Regions from separate parts of the Sinorhizobium terangae genome, predicted to be linked through region 1. Evidence: riboswitches for the same ligand, from Rfam matches in the RefSeq annotation. Region 1 holds a riboswitch; the other holds the start of a gene.

Region 1 (5,416 bases):
GCGGGTGAAGCCTGTGCTCTCCAACTGAGCGTAGAGAGACCGAAGAGAAGCCCATGCAGTTCGAAGGCACGGCCGACTATATCGCCGACAAGGACCTGATGATCGCCGTCAACGCGGCAATCCGGCTGGAGCGTCCGCTTCTCGTCAAGGGCGAGCCCGGCACCGGCAAGACCGAGCTTGCACGCCAAATCGCGGCCGCCCTCGGTCTCGATCTCATCGAGTGGAACGTCAAGTCGACGACCAAGGCGCAGCAGGGGCTTTACGAATACGACGCCGTCTCGCGGCTGCGCGACAGCCAGCTTGGCGATCTCCGCGTCAATGACGTGAAGAACTACATTCGCAAGGGCAAGCTCTGGCAGGCTTTCGAGGCGCCGCGGAAAACCGTGCTGCTGATCGACGAGATCGACAAGGCGGACATCGAGTTCCCGAACGACCTCCTGCAGGAGTTCGACCGGATGGAGTTCCACGTCTACGAGACCGGCGAAACGATCCACGCGCGGCACCGGCCGATCGTCATCATCACCTCCAACAACGAGAAGGAACTGCCGGACGCCTTTTTGCGCCGCTGCTTCTTCCATTACATCCGCTTCCCCGATGCCGAGACGCTGGCGCGCATCGTCGAGGTGCACTACCCAGGCATCCGCAAGACGCTGCTGTCGGCGGCACTCACCGCCTTCTACGGCATCCGCGAAGTGCCGGGGCTGAAGAAGAAACCCTCGACCTCCGAGGCGCTCGACTGGATTCGGCTGCTGGTCGCCGACGAGATCGATCCGGCGGATCTGCGCGCCGACCCAAAAACAATGCTGCCGAAGCTGCACGGGGCGCTGTTGAAGAACGAGCAGGATGTACATCTCTTCGAGCGCCTGGCCTTCATGGCGCGCCGCGACGGATGATCCATATGGTACCTACCTTTGCCCCTCACCCTAACCCTCTCCCTGCAAGCGGGGCGAGGGACTTAAGAGGGTGCCGCGAGTCTCCTTCGCCCCGCTTGCGGGGAGAAGGTGGCCGGTAGGCCGGATGAGGGGCGGCCGCGACGGAGCCGAATCGTTTTTCATTGACCGCCAGCCACTTACCGCGCTATCAAACAAACCGTGGTGATTTGGCCGGCCGGCTTGCAGCCACGTTAAAGAAATCGCTAAAGGGCCGAGGAAAAGTGGATTTCCAAGGACCGGTCGCGATCATCTCGCCGCCGGTTTTTTTGTATTGATCGAGTGGACCCCATGCCCATCAAGATTCCCGATACGCTGCCCGCCTTCGAAACCCTTGTGCATGAGGGCGTGCGGGTGATGACCGAGACCGTGGCGATCCGTCAGGACATCCGCCCGCTTCAGATCGGGCTCCTGAACCTCATGCCGAACAAGATCAAGACCGAGATCCAGATGGCGCGGTTGATCGGCGCGACGCCGCTGCAGGTCGAGCTGACGCTGGTCCGCGTCAACGGCCACCGGCCGAAGAACACGCCCGAGGATCACCTGCTCGCCTTCTACGAGACCTGGGAGGAGGTGAAGGGCCGCAAGTTCGACGGCTTCATCATCACTGGCGCGCCGGTCGAGACGCTCGAATACGAGGACGTCACCTACTGGAAGGAACTGCAGCGCATCTTCGACTGGACGGCGACGAACGTACATTCGACGATGAACGTCTGCTGGGGCGCGATGGCGGCGATCTACCATTTCCACGGCATTCCGAAACACCCGCTCAAGGAAAAGGCCTTCGGCGTCTACCGCCACCAGAACCTGAAACCCTCCTCGGTCTATCTGAACGGATTTTCCGACGATTTCGCCGTGCCGGTTTCACGCTGGACCGAGGTGCGCCGCGCCGACATCGACCGCGTGCCGGAGCTCGAAATCCTGATGGAATCGAAGGAGATGGGCGTCTGCCTGGTGCACGAGAAGAAAGGCAACCGGCTCTATATGTTCAACCACGTGGAGTATGATTCGACCTCCTTGTCGGACGAATATTTCCGCGACGTGGATGCCGGCGTGCCGATCAAGCTGCCGCACGATTATTTCCCGCACAATGATGCGGACCTGCCGCCGCAGAACCGCTGGCGCAGCCACGCGCATCTCTTTTTCGGCAACTGGATCAACGAGATGTACCAGACGACGCCCTACGAGCTCGAAAAGATCGGCACGGGAGACCATTGAGCCTCGATGTTCATCCCCTTCTTCCTCGAATTGAAGGCCGCGAAAGTCCCGGTGACGCTCCGGGAGTTCCTGTCTTTGATCGAGGGAATGGAGACGGGAATCGCGACCTTCGACGTCGAGGCCTTCTATTTCCTCGCCCGCGCAGCGCTGGTGAAGGACGAGCGCCACATTGACCGGTTCGACAGGGTGTTCCGGCATTGTTTTGCCGGTCTGGAAGCGGTTTCCCCATCGGAGGCCTTTGGTGAGGCAATCATTCCCGAGGAGTGGTTGAAGAAACTTGCCGAGAAATACCTGACAGAGGAGGAGAAGAAGCTCGTCGAGGCGCTCGGCGGCTTCGACAAGCTGATGGAAACGCTGCGCCAGCGGCTTGCGGAGCAGACCGGCCGCCATCAGGGCGGCTCGAAATGGATCGGCACCGACGGCACCTCACCTTTCGGCGCCTATGGCTACAATCCGGAAGCGGTGAGGATCGGCCAGGAGGGCTCGCGTCATCGGCGCGCGGTCAAGGTCTGGGACCGGCGTGAATTCAGGGACTATGACGACACGGTCGAACTCGGCACGCGCAACATCAAGGTGGCGCTGAAACGGCTGAGGCGCTGGGTGCGTGAGGGCGCTGCCGAGGAACTCGATCTTTCCGGCACGATCCGCTCCACCGCCGAGCATGGCTATCTCGACGTCGTGACACGGCCGGAGCGGCGCAACGCGGTCAAGCTCCTGATGTTCTTCGACGTTGGCGGATCGATGGACGACCATATCCGCGTCGTGGAAGAACTCTTCTCGGCTGCGCGCGGCGAATTCCGGCACATGGACTATTTCTACTTCCACAATTGCGTCTATGAGGGCCTGTGGAAGGACAATCGCCGCCGGCGCGTCGATGTGACCCGCACGGCGGAGCTCTTGCGCACCTTCGGCGGCGACTATCGCGCCATCTTCGTCGGCGATGCCTCGATGAGCCCTTACGAGATCAGCCATCCGGGCGGATCGGTCGAACACTGGAACGACGAAGCCGGCGCACTCTGGCTCACGCGCATCACGGCGCATTTCCCGCGCTCGATCTGGCTCAACCCGGTTCCCGAGGAGCATTGGCGCCACACCCAGTCGATCGGCATGATCCGCGCCCTCTTCGGCGGCCGGATGTTTCCGCTGACGCTCGCCGGCCTGCAGGCCGCGACGAAGGAACTGTCGCGGTGAACGACGCGTACGGCGCTTGCCCCTTCGCTCCGCCTGCGGGCAGAGGGGGCGTGGGCGGAGCGGCATGTCCTTCTCCCCGCAAGTGGGGAGAAGGTCGCGGCAGCGGATGAGGGGCAGCCGGACGCAGGCAGAGGAAAAGTATGACTTTCCGGTTGCCGCGTCGCCGGAAATACCGCAGGTTGACGCCGACTCGCAGAAGATGGAGACAAGATGAGCGCGGACATGGAAATCTTCGGTCACCTGCCCTCCGGTGAACCGGTTCATCGCGTGACGCTCAGAGGCGGCGGCTTGACCGCGAAGGTGATCACCTGGGGGGCGGTCATCCAGGACCTGCGGCTCGAAGGGCACCAGCCGCCGCTGGTGCTCGGTTTCGAGGATTTCGACAGCTATCCTGCGCATTCGTCCTATTTCGGCGCGACCCCCGGCCGCAACGCCAACCGCATCGGCGGCGGACGTTTCACGCTCGACGGCAAGGCCTATCAGCTGGAGCGCAACGAAAAGGGTGTGACCCATCTTCACGGTGGCAGCGATAACATCGCCAACCGCAACTGGACGATTATCGACCTTGCAGAGGATCGCGTAACGCTCAGGATCACCGATCCCGACGGACGGGCCGGCTATCCCGGCAATTGCACGACCACCTGCAGCTATACGCTGAAACCCGGTGGCGTGTTGAACGTCGCTTACGCAACGGAAACCGATGCCCCGACGCTCGCCAATGTCTGCCAGCACAGCTACTTCAATCTCGACGGCAGCGACGACGTGTTCGGCCATGACATCATGATCGCCGCCGATCACTATCTGCCGACCGACGAGCGGCAGGTCCCGACCGGCGAAATCCGCGCCGTTGCCGGCACGGCCTTCGATCTCAGGGAAATGACCTCGCTGCGACGGCAGACGGAAGGCGAAAAGATCACCTACGACCACAATTTCTGTCTCTCGCCGGAGCGGATGGAAAAACACTCGGTGGCGCTGGTGCGCAGCATCAATTCCGGGATTTCGCTGGAAGTGCTGACGACCGAGCCCGGCATCCAGCTCTATACCGGCTTCAAGCTCGACGTGCCGGTGCCGGGCCTGGAGGGCCGCCGCTACGGCCCCTTCGCCGGCTTCTGCCTCGAAACGCAAATCTGGCCCGACGCCATCAATCACGAAGGTTTTCCGAACGCGGTGCTCAGGCCGGGTAAAACGCTGCGTCAGGAGACGGACTACGTATTTATGAAGAGCTGAGGGGCTGCTGCGGCTGCAGTAATTCAAAGTGCTAGGGTCTTTGCGCGTCCGATTGGACGCACCCCACGTTAAAGCAGCGTGGCTCAACGATAGAGGCCAAGGCGACAATGAAATGAAGTGGTTGGAAAATTGGAGCGGGTGAGGCGATTCGAACGCCCGACCCCAACCTTGGCAAGGTTGTGCTCTACCCCTGAGCTACACCCGCTCATCATCCGCGGCCCGGGGGTAGTCGGTGGACCGTGGTGCCGCCCCGTCTTGCGGCGACGGGCGCTATATGGCCTAAGCCTTTTTCAAATGCAACAGGGAAATGACGCAAATGCGAAGAATTTTTTCGGGGCAATCCAGAAAGCCTGGAAATGCTGGTGTTTTCCACTGACGCATGTTGGTCAAGAGTGCGCACCGCATGGGAAGCGTGAACGGCTTCCGCCCACATGCCGCACCAGCCCCTGAGAATCGCCGCGCCTGAGATTGCGGAGCGCGCCTGTTCTCCGTAAAGCAGGGCGAAAATCGCCACGACAGGAAGGATTTGATGATGAGCGAGGCTGAGCCGAAGACCGCGGAGGACCTGTTCCGTTTTCTCGACGACCTTGGGATCGAACACACGACGAAGCGCCATGCGCCGGTCTTCACGGTGGCCGAATCGGTGGCGCTGCGCGACGAAATTCCCGGCGGACATACAAAGAACCTGTTCGTGAAGGATAAGAAGGGCAACTATTTCCTGCTGACCGTCGAGGAGCACGCTACGGTGGACCTGAAGACCGTCCATCAGGTCATCGGCGCGGCGAGCAAGGTTTCCTTCGGCAAGCCGGAAAAGCTGATGGAATATCTGGGCGTCATCCCCGGCGCGGTGA
Region 2 (5,416 bases), 760 kb from region 1:
TTTTCTCGACATCTCGGCGATGGCGGCCGCCGACTTGAGGACGATCATTGACGACGCCCGCGTTCGCAAGACGGCGACGAAGGATGGCACCGCCGGACGTCCGCTTGCCGGCAAGATGCTCGCGATGATTTTCGAAAAGCCCTCCACCCGCACGCGCGTCTCCTTTGACGTAGGCATGCGCCAACTCGGTGGCGAGACGCTGTTTCTCTCCGGAACGGAAATGCAGCTCGGCCGGGCCGAGACGATCGGCGATACCGCCAAGGTACTTTCGCGCTATGTGGACGCGATCATGATCCGCACGACCGACCATCGGCGGCTGCTGGAGCTCGCCGAACACGCTACGGTGCCGGTCATCAACGGCCTGACCGACGATACGCATCCCTGCCAGATCATGGCCGACATCATGACCTTCGAGGAGCATCGAGGACCGGTCAAGGGCAAGACGATCGCCTGGACGGGCGACGGCAACAACGTCCTTCATTCGCTGATCGAAGGCTCCGCGCGCTTCGGATATCGCATGAACATGGCGGTGCCGCTCGGGTCCGAACCACAGGACAAATTCCTCAACTGGGCACGCAACAATGGCGGCGAGATCCTGCTTTGCCATGAGGCCGAGCAGGCCGTCACCGACGCCAATTGCGTCGTCACCGACACGTGGGTATCGATGAACCAGGAGCACCGTGCACGCGGGCACAATGTTTTCCAGCCGTATCAGGTCAACGGGGCCCTGATGAAGCATGCTGCGCCGGATGCATTGTTCATGCACTGCCTGCCGGCGCACCGCGGCGAAGAGGTGACGGATGAGGTCATTGATGGCCCGCAATCGGTCGTTTTCGACGAGGCGGAAAACCGGCTGCATGCGCAAAAATCGATCCTCGCCTGGTGCATGGGCGTCGTCTGACGAACAGCGCCGATCTTGGGAAACCGGGACGGCTATTGAATTTATCGGGCTGAAACACAATTTAGGGCGGCAAGCGGGCGGCTCCGGTTCTGCTACCGGACAGTGGCCGCCATCAGTCATCGTGCATTGCGGGCGCGTGTGCACCGTCGAAATGCACAACCTTCTGGACAAGTTCGTTCGCGACAGGATCAAATGAAATAACGGGCAGGCTGCGCCGGAGAAATCCATGTCTCCACGCCACTTCGCCCGTGATGCAAGGAGCAAGATATGACAGAAACAGCACGGGGGCTTGGCGAGTTCGATTTTGCCGGTGACGACCATGTCGTGCCTTTCCACGTCGAGGGGCTCGATGTGCGCGGACGCGCCGTGCAACTCGGACCGATGCTCGATGCCATCCTGGAGCGGCACAATTATCCGCTGCCGGTGGCTCGTCTGGTCGCTGAAACAGTGGTGCTGACGGTACTGCTTGGCACTTCGCTGAAGTTCGAGGGCAAGCTGATCGTTCAGACCCAGGGTGATGGTCCGGTCGATCTTGTCGTCGCCGATTTTTCCACCCCGGACCGAGTCCGCGCCTATGCTCGTTACAGCCAGGAAGCTCTGGCTGCAGCCGAGCAGGATGGACGCACAGAGCCTCATGAGCTCCTTGGCAAGGGTGTCCTTGCCTTCACCATTGACCAGGGCGCTCATATGCAGCGCTACCAGGGCATTGTCGAACTCGACGGTGCAACGCTTGAGGACATCGCTGGCGCCTATTTCCGTCAGTCGGAGCAGATTCCGACCAAGGTGCGCCTTGGTGTCGCCGAGCTTCTCGATCGCGACGAGGACGGAAAGCCGCGGCACCGCTGGCGCGCCGGCGGTATGGTTGCCCAGTTCCTGCCGGACGCACCTGAACGCATGCGCCAGCCGGACCTTCCGGGTGGCGATGGCGATGAGGGGGAGGCCATCCATCTCTTCGAGGAGGACGATCTCTGGTCCGAAGCCAAGGTGATGGTCGAAACGATCGATACCGACGAGCTGACCGACCCGACCGTCGGGACGGAAAGACTGCTCTATCGCCTGTTCCACGAGCGCGGGGTCCGCGTCTATCAGCCGCAAGCGGTCTTTGATCGCTGCAGCTGCTCGCGCGAGAAGATCCGAGGAGTATTGGCCGGGCTCGACCGCGACGATATCGAGAACAGCATCGAGGACGGCGTGATCAATGTGACGTGCGAGTTCTGCTCCACCACCTATCGCTTCGAGGCGAGCGAAGTGCGCTCCCAGTGAGGCGCGCCTCGACTGAGGTGCTAAAGCGTCCTTGGCGCGTCTGGTAAGACGCGCGCCGCTGTAGGAGCCGCACCCTCAGTTCAGGGTGCGGACAAGCCCGGGTGAATCGAGCGAGAAGGCGGGGATCGCCACGTTGAAGGTCTCCCCGTCTTCGGCCTCCATGCTGTAGTGGCCGAACATGACGCCCGAGGGGGTATCCAGCGGGCAACCGGAGGAATATTCGTAAGTGTCGCCGGGATTGAGCAGAGGCTGCTCGCCGATCACGCCGGGGCCACTCACTTCGTCCACCTGGCCGTTCTCGTCGGTAATGTGCCAGTAACGGGTCATCAGGCGAACGGTGATGTCTGAATGGTTTGATATCACGATGCGATAGCCCCAAACATAGCGGCTATCGTCCGGATCCGACTGTTCTTCCAGATAGTACGGTTCGACGGTGACCTCGATGTCGCGAGTCAGGGCACGATACATGTGCAACACCCTATGCCAAATCTATTTGGGTATTCTACTGCAATATGGTTTCGGCAAGAATAACAGCAAGATTGCACGAGGCCCATTCAAATTAGGCGGAGCCGAGATCCATGCTCGACGGTGCGGTGCGCAGGCAGCTTGATCCGCTCCTTGACCGGCTCGGCGCCGCTCTGGTCAAGCGCGGCGTAAAGGCCGACACCATCACGTTTTTCGGTCTCGGTCTCGGACTGGCGGCCGCCGGTCTCATAGCATACCGGTTCTATCTCGCCGGAGCCGTCATGATCCTGCTCAGCCGTCTGTGCGACGGTCTCGACGGAGCCGTCGCACGCGCCAGCCACGGCACGGATTTCGGCGGATTTCTCGATATCGTCCTCGACTTCGCCTTCTATGGCGCAATCCCGCTCGCCTTCATCGTCGCGGATCCAGCTGCGAACGCCCTTGCCGGCGCATTTCTGCTTTTCTCCTTTTATGTCAACGGATCGAGCTTTCTCGCCTATTCCATCATGGCCGAGAAGCGCGCGATGACGACCAGCGTGCGCGGAGCAAAGTCGCTCTATTTCACGACAGGGCTCGCCGAAGCGACCGAGACCATCGTTGTTTTTCTGGCCTTCTGCCTGTTTCCCGGGTGGTTCCCGCCTCTCGCGGCAGTATTCGCGGTCGTCTGCCTTTACACGGCCGTATCGCGGATCGTTCTTGCCCGCCTCAGCTTCTTCGATCCGCAATAAAAACCGCCCGTGCATGCACGGGCGGCATTAACAAAACGGGGCCTGCTATAGTTACGCCTTCACGCTTCTCAAGGCGCGGGCGAAATCCTCGATGAGATCCTCACTGTCCTCGATGCCGGCGGAGAAGCGCACGGTGCCGGAGGAAATGCCGAGTTCGGCGCGAGCTTCCTCCGTAAGGTTCTTGTGAGTTGTTGTCGCCGGATGGGTGATCAGGCTCTTGGAGTCGCCGAGATTGTTGGAGATCCGGATGATTTCCAATGCGTTCTGAAGCGCGAAGGCTGCCTCCTTGCCGCCCTTCAGTTCGAACGCCACCAGCGTCGAACCGCCGCTCATCTGCTTGGCGATGATATCCGCCTGCGGATGGTCCTTGCGGCCGGGATAGATGACACGGCCGACCTGCGGCTGCTCGGCCAGAAAGTCGGCGATCAGGCGGGCGCTTTCGGTCTGCTGCTTCACGCGCAAGGGAAGCGTCTCGACGCCCTTGAGCAATGTCCAGGCATTGAACGGCGACATCGCCGGGCCCGTATGGCGGAAATAATCGTGCAGGTTTTCGTCGATCCATTCCTTGCTGGAAAGCACGACGCCGCCAAGGCAGCGGCCTTGGCCGTCAATGTGCTTGGTGGCGGAGTAGACGACCACATGGGCGCCGAGCTCCAGCGGCTTCTGGAAGAGGGGAGTTGCAAAAACGTTGTCGACGACCAGCTTGGCGCCCACCTGATCGGCGAGTTTCGCGACGCCGGCGATGTCGATCACTTCGAGCGTCGGGTTGGTCGGGCTCTCCAAGAAGAAGACCTTGGTGTTCGGGCGCACCGCCTTCTCCCAGTTTGCGAGATCGCGGCCATCGACGAGCGTGCATTCGACGCCGTATTTGGGCGCGAGCGTTTCCACGACCCAGCGGCACGAGCCGAAAAGCGCGCGGGCGGCGACGATGTGATCGCCGGCCTTCACCTGGCAGAGGATCGCCGAGGCAACGGCGGCCATGCCGGAGGCGGTGGCGCGGGCGTCTTCGGCCCCTTCGAGCATGCACATGCGCTTTTCGAACATGTCGTTGGTCGGACTGCCGTAGCGCGCATAGATGAAGCCGTCGGTCTCGCCCTTGAAACGGGCTTCGGCCGCTTCGGATGTTTCGTAGACGAAACCCTGTGTCAGAAAGATCGCTTCGGAGGTCTCGCCGTACTGCGAACGGAGGGTTCCGCCGTGGACGAGTTGGGTTGCCGGGCGCCAGGTCTTGCTCATGCGACAATCACTTTCAAAACAAAAAAACCGGCCGCGAAACGGGCCGGTTTGACACCCGGCCTTTTTAGCTACTTGTTTAACGTGGCTGCAAGCCGACCGGCCAAATCACCACGGGATAAAGCTCCAATACTGCCTGGGCGTGCTTGCGTCAATTCCCGGAGTTTGGTTTTGTCTGGCAACTGGAATGAGGATCGGTATGGCTCGCGAGACAGGGATTTTGGCCGACCGCGCGATTGCGGCGCTGTTTGCCTCGGGGCGCTTGAAAAGCGAGAGGCCGCTGGATGAGGACCAGATCCAGCCGGCAAGCCTTGATCTGCGCCTCGGCGCCAAGGCGTTTCGCGTTCGGGCGAGCTTCATGCCCGGCCCGGCCCACCTTGTCGCGGATAAGCTCGATCGCCTGAAATTGCATGTCATTGACCTCACCGACGGCGCGGTGCTGGAGACCGGTTGCGTCTATATCGTGCCACTGATGGAGAGCCTCGCACTACCGGAGAACATGTCGGCCTCCGCCAATCCGAAGAGCTCCACCGGCCGCCTCGATATCTTCACGCGCGTCATCACCGACAGGGCACAGGAATTCGACAAGATCCCCGCCGGCTACAGCGGCCCGCTCTATCTGGAGATCAGCCCGCGCACCTTTCCGATCGTCGTCAGGCGCGGCTCCCGCCTGTCGCAAATCCGCTTCCGTGTCGGGCATGCCGTGCTCTCTGAACAGGAGTTGCTGGCGCTGCACGAAAGCGATGTGCTCGTGGCGAGCGAGCGGCCCAACGTCACCGGCGGCGGCATTGCGCTCTCGATCGATCTCAAGGGCACTGGTCCGGAC

What was found. A riboswitch is a leader RNA that binds a small molecule or an ion and turns the genes downstream of it on or off. The one in region 1 is predicted to bind S-adenosylmethionine.
Region 2: linked by a shared signal. The riboswitch ahead of QA637_RS00730 (O-succinylhomoserine sulfhydrylase) and the one ahead of metA (homoserine O-acetyltransferase MetA) in region 1 are both predicted to bind S-adenosylmethionine.

The regions. Positions count from the first base shown of each region.
Region 1 is NZ_CP121659.1:3,355,148-3,360,563, reverse strand. Features, by position in the region: gene QA637_RS15935 (RidA family protein) at 1-8, shown strand, start outside; gene QA637_RS15930 (AAA family ATPase) at 54-893, shown strand; SAM riboswitch at 1,082-1,159, shown strand; gene metA (homoserine O-acetyltransferase MetA) at 1,221-2,147, shown strand; gene QA637_RS15920 (vWA domain-containing protein) at 2,154-3,338, shown strand; gene QA637_RS15915 (aldose epimerase family protein) at 3,549-4,565, shown strand; tRNA gene QA637_RS15910 (tRNA-Gly) at 4,696-4,770, opposite strand; gene QA637_RS15905 (prolyl-tRNA synthetase associated domain-containing protein) at 5,098-5,416, shown strand, end outside.
Region 2 is NZ_CP121659.1:148,325-153,740, forward strand. Features, by position in the region: gene argF (ornithine carbamoyltransferase) at 1-901, shown strand, start outside; gene QA637_RS00715 (Hsp33 family molecular chaperone) at 1,169-2,164, shown strand; gene apaG (Co2+/Mg2+ efflux protein ApaG) at 2,240-2,632, opposite strand; gene QA637_RS00725 (CDP-alcohol phosphatidyltransferase family protein) at 2,743-3,357, shown strand; gene QA637_RS00730 (O-succinylhomoserine sulfhydrylase) at 3,409-4,593, opposite strand; SAM riboswitch at 4,637-4,715, opposite strand; gene QA637_RS00735 (2'-deoxycytidine 5'-triphosphate deaminase) at 4,790-5,416, shown strand, end outside.